2 regions of the Acetobacter ghanensis genome follow, and region 1 is predicted to be linked to the other one. Evidence: predicted binding sites of a transcription regulator. Region 1 holds the regulator's gene; the other holds the start of a gene.
What was found. The regulator HrcA, encoded in region 1, represses chaperone genes, less so after heat shock. The targets are predictions, from matches to a motif close to GTTNGCACTCNCNNNNNGNGAGTGCNAAC.
Positions count from the first base shown of each region.

Region 1 (6,803 bases):
CCTGCTCCATGGCCTGCAAATAAACAAACGGTTTGAAGGATGACCCCGGCTGACGCAACGCCTGTGTTGCCCGGTCGAACTGCGATGCCTGAAAAGACCAGCCACCCACCAGCGCCATAACACGCCCGGTCCGGGCGTTCATGGTCACAATGGCCCCCTCCACCACCGGAATCTGCATGAGCGCCACAACAGACTGCCCGGTCTGGGGCTCGACCATAACAATATCCCCGGTACGCAGGGGGCGGGAGCGGCGGACCCACGCCATATCCTTTTGCTGGATCTGGCCCGTATGGGCTTCCCCACCCTGTGCCATGTTCCGGCGGACTACACTGCCTTCCAGCCAGCCGACCTGCCCCTTGTTCCCATCCAGAACAATGGCCAGACGCCACTGGTCCAGCATACCCGCCGGAGCACTTGCCGTGCGCAGCGCCCGCACCCATTCCTCCTGCGAGAGAACGGGAGGCGTGGACAGATGAGTTACAGGGCCATGCCAGCCACGGTGCTGGCGGTCATACGCCATAAGCCCCTGTTGTAGAATGGACTGGGCCGCACGCTGCAAGGGCAGGTCCAGACTGGTATGCACATCCAGCCCCCCCTGCATGGTCACGTCCTGACCATACCGCTCCAGCAGTTGGCGCCGCACTTCCTCCGCAAACCATTCGGAGCCGGGTGCCGGGCCGGGCCGGGAAAAGCTCGTGGTGGTCAGAGGTTCGGCCTCGGCCAACCGGGCGTCATCCTGCGTAATGGCCCCTACATCCGCCATGCGTTCCAGCACCCAGTTCCGCCGGCCACGAGCGGCATCGGGGAAACGGACGGGGTTGTAGTTGGTGGGCGACTTGGGCAACGCCGCCAAAAAGGCAGCCTCTGCGTTGTCCAGTTGGTCCAGCGGTTTGTTGAAGTACGTCTGAGCGGCGGCCCCAATGCCATACGCGCCGTTACCCAGATAAATTTCGTTCAGATAGATTTCGAGAATTTTTTCCTTGGGCAGAACCTGCTCAATACGCATGGCCAGAAACGCTTCCTTGGCCTTGCGCTTGAACGAGACGGCATTGGTGCCCAGCAACATAACGCGCGCAACCTGCTGCGTAATGGTGGACGCCCCAATGGGCCTACGCCCCTTATCCCGCGTAAGGTCAGTCAGCCCCGCGCGGATAATAGCGGCTGGGTCTACCCCTTTGTGGGTCCAGAACTTCTGGTCTTCTGCCGCGATAAATGCATTTTTAACCCGGTCGGGAATGGCGTTGGACGGCACAAATATACGCCGTTCGTCGGCCAGTTCGGCCACAAGCTGGTCATCCCCCGCATACAGGCGGCTCATAACCGGCGGCTGATAGGAACGCAGGCCATCGACCGTTGGCAGGTCAGCCACAATGCTCTGGTACTGCGACCACACAACTACCGCACCGCCAGCACTCCCTACCAGCAGTACAGCCGCAGCCGTGCCAAGCAACATACGCCATTGGCGGAAGCGAGGCCTGCGCAGGGGAAAAGACTGTGTGTTGTCCCGATCGTGCCGGGAGGAATCCGGATCACCAGAAGGTGGAGTGCGTGTCATACCGGTCCTTTACCATTCCCATCTCCTGTCGTCTCCTCGCCATCACCATTCTCTTTACAATCATGGCGGAATTCCGACCTGTGCCCCAACCTCTCCCTGCTCTGGCGTTTTGCCTAGCCAAGCAGGTCACCCAATATCCGTGCGGTATAATCCACAACCGGCACTACCCGCCCGTAATTGATGCGCGTAGGGCCAATAACGCCTATGGCGCCCACAATCCTGTTTGCCTCATTCCGCGCTGGCGCCATGACAACAGACATGCCGGTTGCCCCGAACAATCCGCTTTCCGCTCCAATAAAAATCCGCACACCCTCAGAACTTTCGACCAGTTCCAGCAGGCGTAACATGGTTTCCTGCGCTTCCAGCCGGTCAAAAAGAGTCTGGATGGCGGCAAGACGCTCCTGCCCATCCACATCGGCCAACAGACGAGACTGGCCCCGCACAATCAGTGTGCCGCCACTTTCTCCCCGGTCCCCGTTCCATATGGCCAGACCACTTTCCACCACCTCGGCTGTCAGGCTGTTCAGGACCGTGCGGTTTTCGCTCATTTCCGTACCCACGCGGTGGCGCAGATCTGGCAGGGACGCACCCATGGCGCGGGCATTCAGGTAATTGGCGGCTTCCACCAGAGCAGAGGGTGGGGTGCCGGGCGGAATTTCAATCACCCGGTTTTCCACATGCCCATCTGCCCCAACCAGAATAACCAGCGCACGATTACCGCCCAGCGCCACAAATTCTATGTGCTTGATCCCGCCTTCTCCCTTTGGAGCCACCACCAGCCCCGCCGCGTCTGACATACCGGCCAGCAGGGAGGATGCCTCGGTCAGTGTGTCCTGCAAGGAGCGACCACGGGCCTCCAGCGAGTGGCCAATGACCTTCTGCTCCTCCTCGGACAGGGCGCCAAACTGGAGCAGCCCGTCCACAAACAGGCGCAAACCCTTTTCCGTTGGCAGACGTCCTGCGGACGTATGGGGGGAAAACAGCAGGCCCGCCTCGGTCAAAGACACCATAACATTGCGGATTGTGGCGGGAGAAAGCGGTTGCCCCAACCGGCGGGAAAGCGTGCGCGAGCCCACGGGTTCGCCATTGGCCATATATTCTTCCACCAGCTCGCGCAGGATGTTCGCAGAGCGTCCATCCAGCTCGGGTGGTAACATCGCCTGGGCTGGCAGCAGGCCACGCTTCATGGTGACAAAGCTCCTTCATGCGGTCTGATAGGCGTTTATAACGGCTTATTGCCGGTTTTACTCCGGGCAAAAGCATTTTATGTGCAGGCACAACCCTTTGTCATTTTTTTCAGGAGCAGCACCATGCGTCCATCAGGCCGCGAGGCCGGGCAGATGCGCCCCATTATTATCGAGACCGGTTTTTCCCACCATGCGGAAGGCTCTGCCCTTATCCGCGTAGGTGGCACCGAGGTGCTGTGCACCGCCAGTGTGGAAAGCCGCGTGCCCCCATTCCTGCGCGGCAAGGGGAGCGGGTGGGTTACGGCGGAATATGGCATGTTGCCCCGCGCCACCCATGCACGCGGGCCGCGTGAGGCGGCAAAGGGCAAACAGTCCGGCCGCACGCAGGAAATCCAGCGCCTGATCGGCCGTTCGCTCCGTGCGGTCACGGACCTCAAGGCGCTGGGCGAAATCTGCATCACCCTGGACTGTGACGTGCTTAACGCCGATGGCGGCACGCGCTGCGCCTCGATTACCGGCGCATGGGTGGCCCTGCGGCTGGCCCTTGGCAAACTGGTAGCCAACCGTGTGCTGCAACGCATACCCCTGACCGGGCAGGTCGCCGCCGTATCCTGCGGGTTAACCAATGCAGGTGCCGTGCTGGATCTGGACTATGCGGAAGATAGCGCCGCCTTGGCCGACACCAATTTTGTGCTGAGTGCCGACCACCGTATTGTGGAAATTCAGGCATCGGCAGAAAGCGCCCCCTTTGCGGAGGACGCCTTTAACACCCTGTTCGCCCTCGCCCGCAAAGGTGCAGGCGAACTGTTTGAAGCCCAGTTGACCGCCGTCAACGTAGCAGAGCAATGCAGGACATGACCCAACCTCTCCTCAAATCCGGCGACAGGCTGGTGCTTGCCACCCATAATGCTGGCAAGCTGGCCGAGTTTTCCGCCCTTATGGCGGAATTTGGCATTACCGTTCTTTCCGCCGGGGAACTGAACCTGCCCGAACCGGAAGAAACCGCCACAACCTTTGCTGGCAATGCCGCCATCAAGGCGCTGGCGGCCGCCCAAGCGGCCAACCTACCCGCCCTTGCCGATGATTCCGGCCTGTGCGTAAGCGCACTTGGTGGGGCACCGGGCATTTACTCCGCCCGCTGGGCTGGCCCCGAAAAGGACTTTAACGGCGCGATGGCCCGTATTGAAGAAGGCATTGGGAAGGATGAACGCAACGCATGGTTTGTGTGTGTGCTCTGCCTCGCCTTCCCCGATGGGCGCACCCAAAGCTTTGAGGGACGTATTGACGGGCAGATTGTCTGGCCGCCTCGTGGCGCCAACGGACATGGGTATGACCCGATTTTTGAACCCGAAAACGAAACCCGCAGCTTTGCCCAGATGACGGACGAAGAAAAAAACGCCATCAGCCACCGTGCCCGTGCGTTTGCCGCCTTCCGCAAGGCCTGTCTGGACTAGAACACAGCACATAAAAAAAGAGCGCCCTTGTGAGGCGCTCTTTTTTGCATGGCAAAATGCTTTGCCAAACCAGGGTGGCGCAAACCACCCCGGTTTTTTTATGCTCAGTCTTCGGTGTTACGGCGACGGATCGCTGCACCCAGAATATCACCGAGCGATGCACCGCTGTCTGCGGAACCGTATTCGTTGATAGCCTGCTTGTCTTCTTCCACTTCGCGGCCCTTAATGGTCAGGGCAACTTTGCGGGACGTACGGTCAACGGACACAACCTTGGCATCCACACGTTCGCCAACGGCGAAGCGTTCCGGACGCTGTTCGGCTTTGTCACGAGCCAGTTCTGCACGACGGATAAAGCCGCTCAGAACATCGTCAACCTTCACTTCAATGCCGTTGGTCTGCACAGCGGTCACGATGCAGGTCACGATCGCACCCTTCTGGATGCTGGCCAGAGCGTCGGCTGCCGGATCTTCCTGAAGCTGCTTGATGCCCAGGGAGATACGTTCTTTTTCCACATCCACGTCCAGAACCTTGGCTTTGACAACCTGGCCCTTTTCGTAGTGCTTCATGGCTTCTTCGCCCGGTTCGTCCCAAGACAGGTCGGACATGTGCACCATGCCGTCGATGTCTGCGGACAGACCGATGAACAGGCCGAATTCCGTAATGTTGCGGATTTCGCCTTCCACGGTGGAGCCAACCTTGTGCTCTTCTGCGAACTGTTCCCAAGGATTGCGCTGAACCTGCTTCAGACCCAGGGAGATGCGGCGCTTGGAGCTGTCCACATCCAGAACCATCACGTCCACTTCCTGAGAGGTCGCAACGATTTTGCCGGGGTGGACGTTCTTCTTCGTCCAGGACATTTCGGAAACGTGCACCAGACCTTCAACACCCGGTTCCAGCTCAACGAATGCGCCGTAATCGGTAATGTTGGTCACGCGGCCCGTAAAGCGGGCACCCGGCGGGTACTTAAGGGCAACATTTTCCCACGGATCAGCTTCAAGCTGCTTCATGCCAAGGGAGATACGCTGCGTTTCCGGGTTGAAGCGGATAACCTGCACGCGCACCGGCTGGCCGATCTGCAGAGCTTCGGAGGGGTGGTTGATGCGCTTCCATGCAATGTCGGTCACATGCAGCAGGCCGTCAACGCCGCCCAGATCAACGAACGCACCGTAATCGGTGATGTTCTTGACCACGCCGTCAAGGATCATGCCTTCGGTCAGACCCTGGATCAGTTCGCTGCGCTGTTCAGCACGCGTTTCTTCCAGAACGGCACGACGGGACACAACGATGTTGCCACGTGCACGGTCCATCTTCAGGATCTGGAACGGCTGGGGCACACCCATCAGCGGGCCGACGTCACGCACGGGGCGGATGTCCACCTGGCTGCCGGGAAGGAACGCCATGGCGCCGCCCAGATCAACCGTAAAGCCACCTTTAACGCGGCCATAGATGGTGCCGTTAACGCGCTGGTTGGCTTCGAAAGCTTTTTCGAGGCTGGTCCATGCTTCTTCACGGCGTGCTTTTTCGCGGGAGAGAACGATGCTGCCGTCGCGGTCTTCGTAACGCTCGACGTACAGTTCGATCACATCGCCCGGCTGCACTTCCGGCTTAACACCAGGAGGAGCAAATTCACGCAGGGCAACGCGGCCTTCGCTCTTCAGGCCAACGTCAACAATGGCGTAATCATCCGTCAGGCGGACAACGCGACCGCGAACAACGGACCCGTCAAAGCCGGAATCACGGCCGAGAGTCTCGTCAAGAAGGGCAGCAAAATCTTCACCACGGAAGTGATCCGTGGTCTGGGTTGTGGCTGAAGCCATGTGGTACCGTAAATCCTGAGCCCGCCAGCAACATGCAGGCAGACTGTTCCTGCGCCCCGCAATCCGCGGCACGACTTGCCTGACATAACGGGGGGCGACAGCGCCCTCCGCCCTTTTGGTCAGACCCACTGTTATCAAGAAGAACCCACCATCTACGGCGGATTTCTGTTTGCACAGAGAACACCTGACCCCGGTTTGTCAACTCAAACCGCAGTTCAGGGCGTAAATGTGGGGCAAAAAATGCCGTACGTCTCTTTTACCCCACAATAGGGTTCCTGCGCTCAGCCGCGCGTTACCGCGAGTCGTTCGCGCGTAAACCGCAAGGCTTCGGCCAGAACGGCCTGCGCATCCAGCGTATCTGTTTCTATCACATACGCGTCATCAGCTATGCACATGGGAGCAGAATCCCGGCTGGCGTCCGCCTTATCACGGGCACACAACGCCTCTTCCATCTCCCGCAGACGTGCCTGAGCATCGGGCGCATCCGGGTTGCCCCCATTTTGCAAAAAGCGCCGACGGGTACGGGTTGCGGGGGATGCCGTGATGAACAGTTTGACATCCGCATCGGGAAAAATGGCCGTACCAATATCGCGCCCGTCCAGCACCGCACCACGCTCGGCGGCAAACCGGCGCTGGGTTTCCACCAACGCAGCTCTTACGGCAGGCTGTGCGGCCACCTTGCTGGCGGCCTGTGCCACTTCTGGCGTGCGCAGGTCGGTACGCTGCATGTCTGCCGGTGTCAGGCGCTCGGCAAACTGCTGCGCGGGCTGTGCGGGGTCCTGCCCTTCAT
Region 1 covers NZ_LN609302.1:474,147-480,949, reverse strand. Annotated here, with positions in the region: gene AGA_RS02345 (penicillin-binding protein 1A) at 1-1,555, opposite strand, end outside; gene hrcA (heat-inducible transcriptional repressor HrcA) at 1,669-2,742, opposite strand; gene rph (ribonuclease PH) at 2,866-3,600, shown strand; gene rdgB (RdgB/HAM1 family non-canonical purine NTP pyrophosphatase) at 3,597-4,196, shown strand; gene rpsA (30S ribosomal protein S1) at 4,301-6,013, opposite strand; gene cmk ((d)CMP kinase) at 6,295-6,803, opposite strand, start outside.

Region 2 (6,803 bases), 950 kb from region 1:
ACTTTGTGTTCAGTTCCGAAGTGCTGGAGCACCTCCCCGGCCCTACAGAATTTATGGAAACACTTGCCGCCATAACCAGACCCAATGGGTATGTGTATGTTTCCGCGCCAGATATAGGGCACCCGGCCGTGCCCCAGAACCTTCCATCATGGTCAGACATCTGCCCGCCTGAACATTTGCAGTTCTTCAACCACAACAATCTTCTTATGGTTTTCAGGCAATATGGTTTTGTCATGGAAAAAACCATGAAGAGCCGCACACCAGCACATTCGGTCATTTTCCGGCGCGCCTGCTCTTAATGGTCACAGTTGCTGCTCTGCTCTGGCATTTGCCGCAAGAATAGCTCATGTAACGTAAACCATGCAGCCATCTTTTCCCTCTGCCCACGAAGCACCAGCCCTTGTCTCCTATCAGGGGCGGTTTTCGCTCCTGACCGAAGATGGTGAACTGCTGACATTAACGGCAGGAGAGGTGCGGGAACGGCTGCACACCATGCCCTGCCCACTGGTCGTGTATGCGCCAGCCCTCGCCCGCAAACTGGACCTGCCTCCCACAGGCCAACCCGCACCGTGGCTGGACCTGCTTGAGCTTTTTACGTTTGTTTATCCTGCCCGCCCTGTAGCCCCCACACCACGGGGCCTTGCACTGGCCCTAGGACTGGACGAACAAAGCATAGGCCAAGCCGAGGCCGACCTGCTTCCCAGCCTGCTGTCCATCATGTTGGGTGATCTGGCGCGGCAGGCCAAAGCAGGGCAGATAGAACTGCTTGCCGCGTTTACCGTCCGGCTTGGTCAGGCAGGATGGCTGTGGAGCGGCACCGTAGCAGAAACCATAGACCTACATTCCCGCCTGAACAGTCACGGCAAGTTGGCGGAGGAGGCCACACAACCCGCAGATGCCCTGCGCGTCTGGCGTTACCTACCCAAATGGGAGGAAGCCGCCCAACGCCCTCCACCCTCATCCCACCCCATAAGTCCGGCGGAAGCGCGAGAACGACTAACCAGTATTCTGGGCAGCGATGCCGAAATCCGATCCGGGCAGGCCGATTTTGCTAGTGTCTCAACCGAGGCTTTTGCGCCCCGTACTGTGCGGGGGGACCCGTCCATTGTGCTGGCAGAAGCAGGAACCGGAACGGGCAAAACCCTAGGCTACATTGCTCCGGCCAGTTTGTGGGCAGAGCGGAACGATGGCGCGGTGTGGATCAGCACCTATACACGCCATCTGCAACGCCAGATTGAGCAGGAAACAAAACGCCTCTACCCCGACACCACAACGCACCGTCAGCATGTGGTGCTGCGCAAAGGGCGCGAGAACTACCTGTGCCTGCTGAATATGGAAGAGGCCGTAAACACTGCGACCTCCCGCCCTGCTGGCATTACCATTGCCCTGTGTATGCTAGCACGCTGGGCCACCGCCACAGCAGATGGAGACCTGTTTGGCGGAGACCTCCCCGGCTGGTTTGGGGACCTGTTTGGCCACGGCAACCTAGCAGGTGTTGCCGACCGTAGAGGTGAGTGCATACACGGCGCATGTGCCCATTATCAGCGTTGCTTTGTGGAACACTCTATCCGCCGGGCACACGATGCCTCGCTGGTTATTGCCAACCATGCTCTAGTCATGACGCAGGCCGCCTATGCCCAAGCAGGCATGAGCGATGATGACGAATCTGATGCCGATAGCAACACCCCATCCCGCTATGTCTTTGACGAAGGTCACCACTTAGCCGACGCGGCGGACAGTGCTTTTTCCGCCGAGCTTTCCGGGTTGGAAACAGCCGAACTCCGCCGTTGGCTACTGGGGGCAGAAGGCCGCCGCTCCCGCGCAAGAGGACTTAAGCGCAGGCTGGATGATCTGGTCGTAGGCCACCCCAAGCTGGAAAATCCGCTGGATGCCGCCCTGCTGGCTGCTACCGCTCTGCCCGCTCCGGGTTGGTCCACCCGTCTGGGACCGGACAATATCAATACCCCACCTCCCCCCGACCCGGCGGACCTGAGCAGCCTGTTCCCGCCGGAACCTCCGGCTGAACAACCAGTGATGGAAAACCCGACAGAGGCGTTCCTGCGTTTGCTGCGCCAGCAGGTTATGGCCCGCACGGCCGAGGGTGGCAAACAGTCCATTCATACGGCTATGGAATGTGACCTGCACCCTCTGGTGCCAGAAATGGCAGAATCTGGCCAACAACTTGCCCGTGCCCTTGGTCGCATTGTGGAGCCCCTGCGCACCTTGGCAGAACGCCTACATGCCCGGCTTGAAGACGACGCCGATGCGCTGGATGCCACCACACGGGGGCGCATAGAGGCCATGACCCGCGCCCTACGCCGCCGCGCCATATCCCGCCTTGATGCGTGGATTACCATGCTTGCCGCGCTGGACCAGCCGCCTGAGCCGGGCAGCACGCCTGCGCATGTGCATTTTATCCGTCTGGAACGGCGCGAAAAACAGCGCATGAACGAATATGATGTTGGGCTGTACCGCCACTGGCTGGACCCGACCATTCCTTTTGCCGGGATTATGGCCGTGCCCGCGCAGGGTATGCTCATGACCTCCGCCACCCTACGGGACCAGCAGGGCGGCACAAACGATAGTGATGAAGCAGAAATTGCGTGGGAGGCGGCGGAAGCCCGTACGGGGGCCAACCACTTCCCCTCCCCGGCCCTACGTGCCAGCCTCGCCAGCCCGTTTGATTACGCGCGGCAGACACGTGCGTTTATTGTCACGGATGTGGACAACAGCAGTATTGTGGATTTGTCCGCCGCGTTCCGCACGCTTTTCCAGTCATCCGGCGGTGGTGGGCTTGGCCTGTTTACCGCCATATCCCGCCTACGCGGAGTGTATGACCGTATAGCCCCAACGCTGGAGCAGGAAGGATTGCCCCTTTACGCCCAGCATGTGGACGCGATGGACAACAACACGCTGGTCGATATTTTCCGCACCGAGGAACATGCCTGCCTGCTTGGCACAGACGCCATGCGGGATGGGGTGGATGTGCCGGGCAATGCCCTGCGTCTGGTTGTGTTTGAGCGCGTGCCATGGCCCCGGCCGGATATTCTTCACCGTGAGCGGCGTATTCATTTATCAGGTGGAGACCCAAAAGGGTTTGATGACCGCATAGCCCGGCTGCGGCTGCGGCAGGCTTTCGGCCGGCTGATTCGCCGACAGTCAGACCGGGGGGTGTTTGTCCTGCTGGACCGGCGCACACCCACACGCCTGTTAAGCGCCTTCCCCAATGGGGTGGCCGTAGAACGGTGTGGCCTGGCGCAAACAGCGCGCCAGATCACCGCCTTTCTGGCAGAGCAGGGCAGCCAGACATGACCACCCCGACCCCACGACCGCTTTAGAGCGGCTTGAGGTTGGTAGCAGCCTGCTTGCCGCGTTCCTCCACCATGTCGTAGGACAGTTTCTGCCCATCATTCAACGCGCGCAGACCGGCTGCCTGTACAGCGGTAATATGCACAAACACGTCTTTTCCTCCATCATCGGGGGCAATAAAACCAAACCCTTTGGTGGCGTTGAACCATTTAACGGTACCTGTCGACATGAGCGAAGTCATCCTTATTTCGGCCAGTTACTCCTCCAGCACACGACGTGCCACGAGGAGAAAAACCATTCTCCCCCATGACCGGGGCTGCTTGTCAATCAGAATTGAGATCGCACCCTAATTTCATCTCCCTCTCAGAGCTTACGGATTGAGGGTACTTTTAAGGAACGCGATGCTGCGTTCCTGTGCCTGCAAAAAGGCCTGAGCGTTGTAAGATGCGCGCTCCTCACAGCCAAAACCATGCTCCGCGCCATCGTAAACATACAGTTCGAGCTCTGGATGAGCCGCACGAATGGCAGCAACATCAGTGTGGGGGATACTGGTATCCTGCTCACCAAAATGTAATTGCACGGGGCAGCGCGGAGTCTCGTTACAGTGGGCGGCAATGCCGCCACCGTACCAGCTTACCGCTGCTGCAAAATCATCCGTGTGGGTTGCGGCCTCCCACGCCAGAGTCCCACCCCAGCAGTATCCGATAACCCCGACTTTGCGGGCATTCAGGGCTTTGGCTGCGGCCTGAATATCCAGCAGGGTCTTGGCCAATGGAATTTGCGCACGCAGGGCCAGCCCTTTCTGCACACCATCGGTTGTATAATCCAACTCCACATCCCGCTCCACGCGGTCAAACAGAGCGGGCGCGATGACATGAAAGCCAGCCTGCGCAAAACGGTCGCAAACCTTGCGGATATGGTGGTTCACGCCAAAAATTTCCTGCAGCACCACAAGCGCATACGGATGCGCGCTCCGCTCTGTTTCCCATGCAGCAAAATGGTGCCCGTCCGCGGCCTGAAGTGTCCGAATCTGTCCCATGTTCAATCTCCTTGTCTGGGATGAAGTTAAAACAAAAAGAAACTGTTCCCCATTCCTTGACTCACCCTATGGGCATACCTACTTTCTGCCTTGGCACTCCTGATAGCGGAGTGCTAACGCGACGCGGCGTTATGTTACGCGCGGTTCAAACGGGTGGCGTTGCTTTCTGACAAAGGGCGCCATCACAGCAAATGAATGTGGAGTGATCCATAATGACGAAGTTTCGTCCCTTACACGACCGGGTAGTTGTACGTCGCCTTGAAGGTGAACAGAAGACTGCTGGTGGCATCATCATTCCTGACACGGCAAAAGAAAAGCCGATGGAAGGCGAAGTGGTCGCAGTGGGTGCGGGTGCCCGTAACGAGCAGGGTCAGGTTGTGGCGCTTGATGTCAAGGCCGGTGACCGCGTTCTGTTCGGCAAGTGGTCCGGCACGGAAGTGAAGATCGACGGCGAAGAGCTGCTGATCATGAAGGAAAGCGACATTCTGGGCATTGTTGCAGCCTGATCCGCTCTGATCCGACCGTAAATTTACAAAAGATCTTCACAGGAGAAATTCAATGGCTGCCAAAGACGTAAAGTTTGGTGCAGACGCACGCCAGCGCATGCTGCGCGGTGTGGACATTCTGGCTGATGCCGTAAAGGTAACGCTGGGTCCCAAAGGCCGTAACGTTGTTCTGGACAAGAGCTTCGGCGCACCGCGCATCACCAAGGACGGCGTTTCCGTCGCCAAGGAAATCGAACTGGCTGATAAGTTCGAAAACATGGGCGCACAGATGCTGCGCGAAGTGGCCTCCAAGACCAATGATGTGGCTGGTGACGGCACCACGACTGCAACCGTGCTGGCTCAGGCCATTGTGCGCGAAGGCCTGAAGGCTGTTGCAGCTGGCATGAACCCGATGGACCTCAAACGCGGCGTGGACAAGGCCGTTTCTGTGGTTATCGAGGAACTGAAGAAGAACGCCAAAAAGGTTACCACCCCGGCGGAAACCGCTCAGGTTGGTACCATCTCTGCCAACGGTGAATCCGAAATCGGCAAGATGATCTCCGAAGCCATGCAGAAAGTTGGCTCCGAAGGCGTTATCACCGTTGAAGAAGCCAAGCACTTCCAGACCGAACTGGACGTGGTTGAAGGCATGCAGTTCGACCGTGGCTACATCTCTCCGTACTTCGTGACGAACCCGGAAAAGATGACGGCCGATCTGGAAAACCCCTACATCCTGATCCATGAAAAGAAGCTGTCTTCTCTTCAGCCGATCCTGCCGCTGCTGGAATCCGTTGTTCAGTCCGGCCGTCCGCTGCTGATCATTGCGGAAGATGTTGATGGCGAAGCGCTGGCAACCCTGGTTGTCAACAAGCTGCGCGGTGGCCTCAAGATTGCTGCTGTCAAGGCTCCGGGCTTCGGTGACCGCCGCAAAGCCATGCTGGAAGACATCGCTATCCTGACCGGTGGTCAGGTCATCAGCGAAGACCTCGGCATTAAGCTGGAAACGGTTACGCTGAACATGCTTGGCACCGCCAAGAAAGTTCACATCGACAAAGAAAACACGACCATTGTTGACGGTGCTGGCAACAGCGACGACATCAAGGGCCGCGTCAAGCAGATCCGTGCGCAGATCGAAGAAACGTCCTCTGACTACGACCGCGAAAAGCTGCAGGAACGTCTGGCCAAACTGGCTGGCGGTGTTGCCGTGATCCGCGTTGGTGGTTCCACGGAAGTGGAAGTGAAAGAACGCAAGGACCGCGTGGACGACGCTCTGCACGCAACCCGCGCTGCGGTTGAAGAAGGCATTGTTCCCGGTGGTGGCACGGCTCTGGCCCGCGCAACCAAGGCTCTTGCCAACCTGCACTACCACAACGACGACCAGCGCGTTGGTGGCAGCATCATCCTGCGCGCCCTGCAGGCTCCTCTGCGCCAGATCGCCCTGAATGCGGGTGAAGACGGTGCTGTGGTTGCCAACAAGGTGCTGGAAAACGACAACTACAACTTCGGGTTCGACGCACAGGCTGGCGAATACAAGAACCTGGTTGAAGCTGGTATTATTGACCCGGCCAAGGTTGTCCGTACTGCTCTGCAGGATGCAGCCTCCGTTGCTGGTCTGCTGATCACCACGGAAGCCATGGTTGCAGAACGCCCTGAAAAGAAGGCTGCCCCTGCTGGCGGTCCTGACATGGGCGGCATGGGTGGCATGGACTTCTAAGTCACCCAGACCGGATTTTGAGGGTGTTGGGGTAACTGGCTCGTCCAGAAGCCCCAACCTCCTACAAAATACGCTTAAGGGCGTGCCGACCTCCGGGTGGGCACGCCCTTTTTGCTTTTTGGGGCATTATGCCGCCCGTAAACAGCACCCCTGCTTTTTTGATGGCTTTTTTAGGACATAATCCGGATTGTGAAACAATTCGGCATCAAACCGGATTGCCTCTTTAGTCATTTCGGAATAGATACGATAAGATTAG
Region 2 covers NZ_LN609302.1:2,188,592-2,195,394, forward strand. Annotated here, with positions in the region: gene AGA_RS10240 (class I SAM-dependent methyltransferase) at 1-299, shown strand, start outside; gene AGA_RS10245 (ATP-dependent DNA helicase) at 361-3,312, shown strand; gene AGA_RS10250 (cold-shock protein) at 3,335-3,538, opposite strand; gene AGA_RS10255 (dienelactone hydrolase family protein) at 3,680-4,348, opposite strand; gene groES (co-chaperone GroES) at 4,561-4,854, shown strand; gene groL (chaperonin GroEL) at 4,907-6,547, shown strand.
Region 2: groES (co-chaperone GroES) is a predicted target of HrcA. The motif match lies at 4,438-4,466, and genes of this name have one in related genera.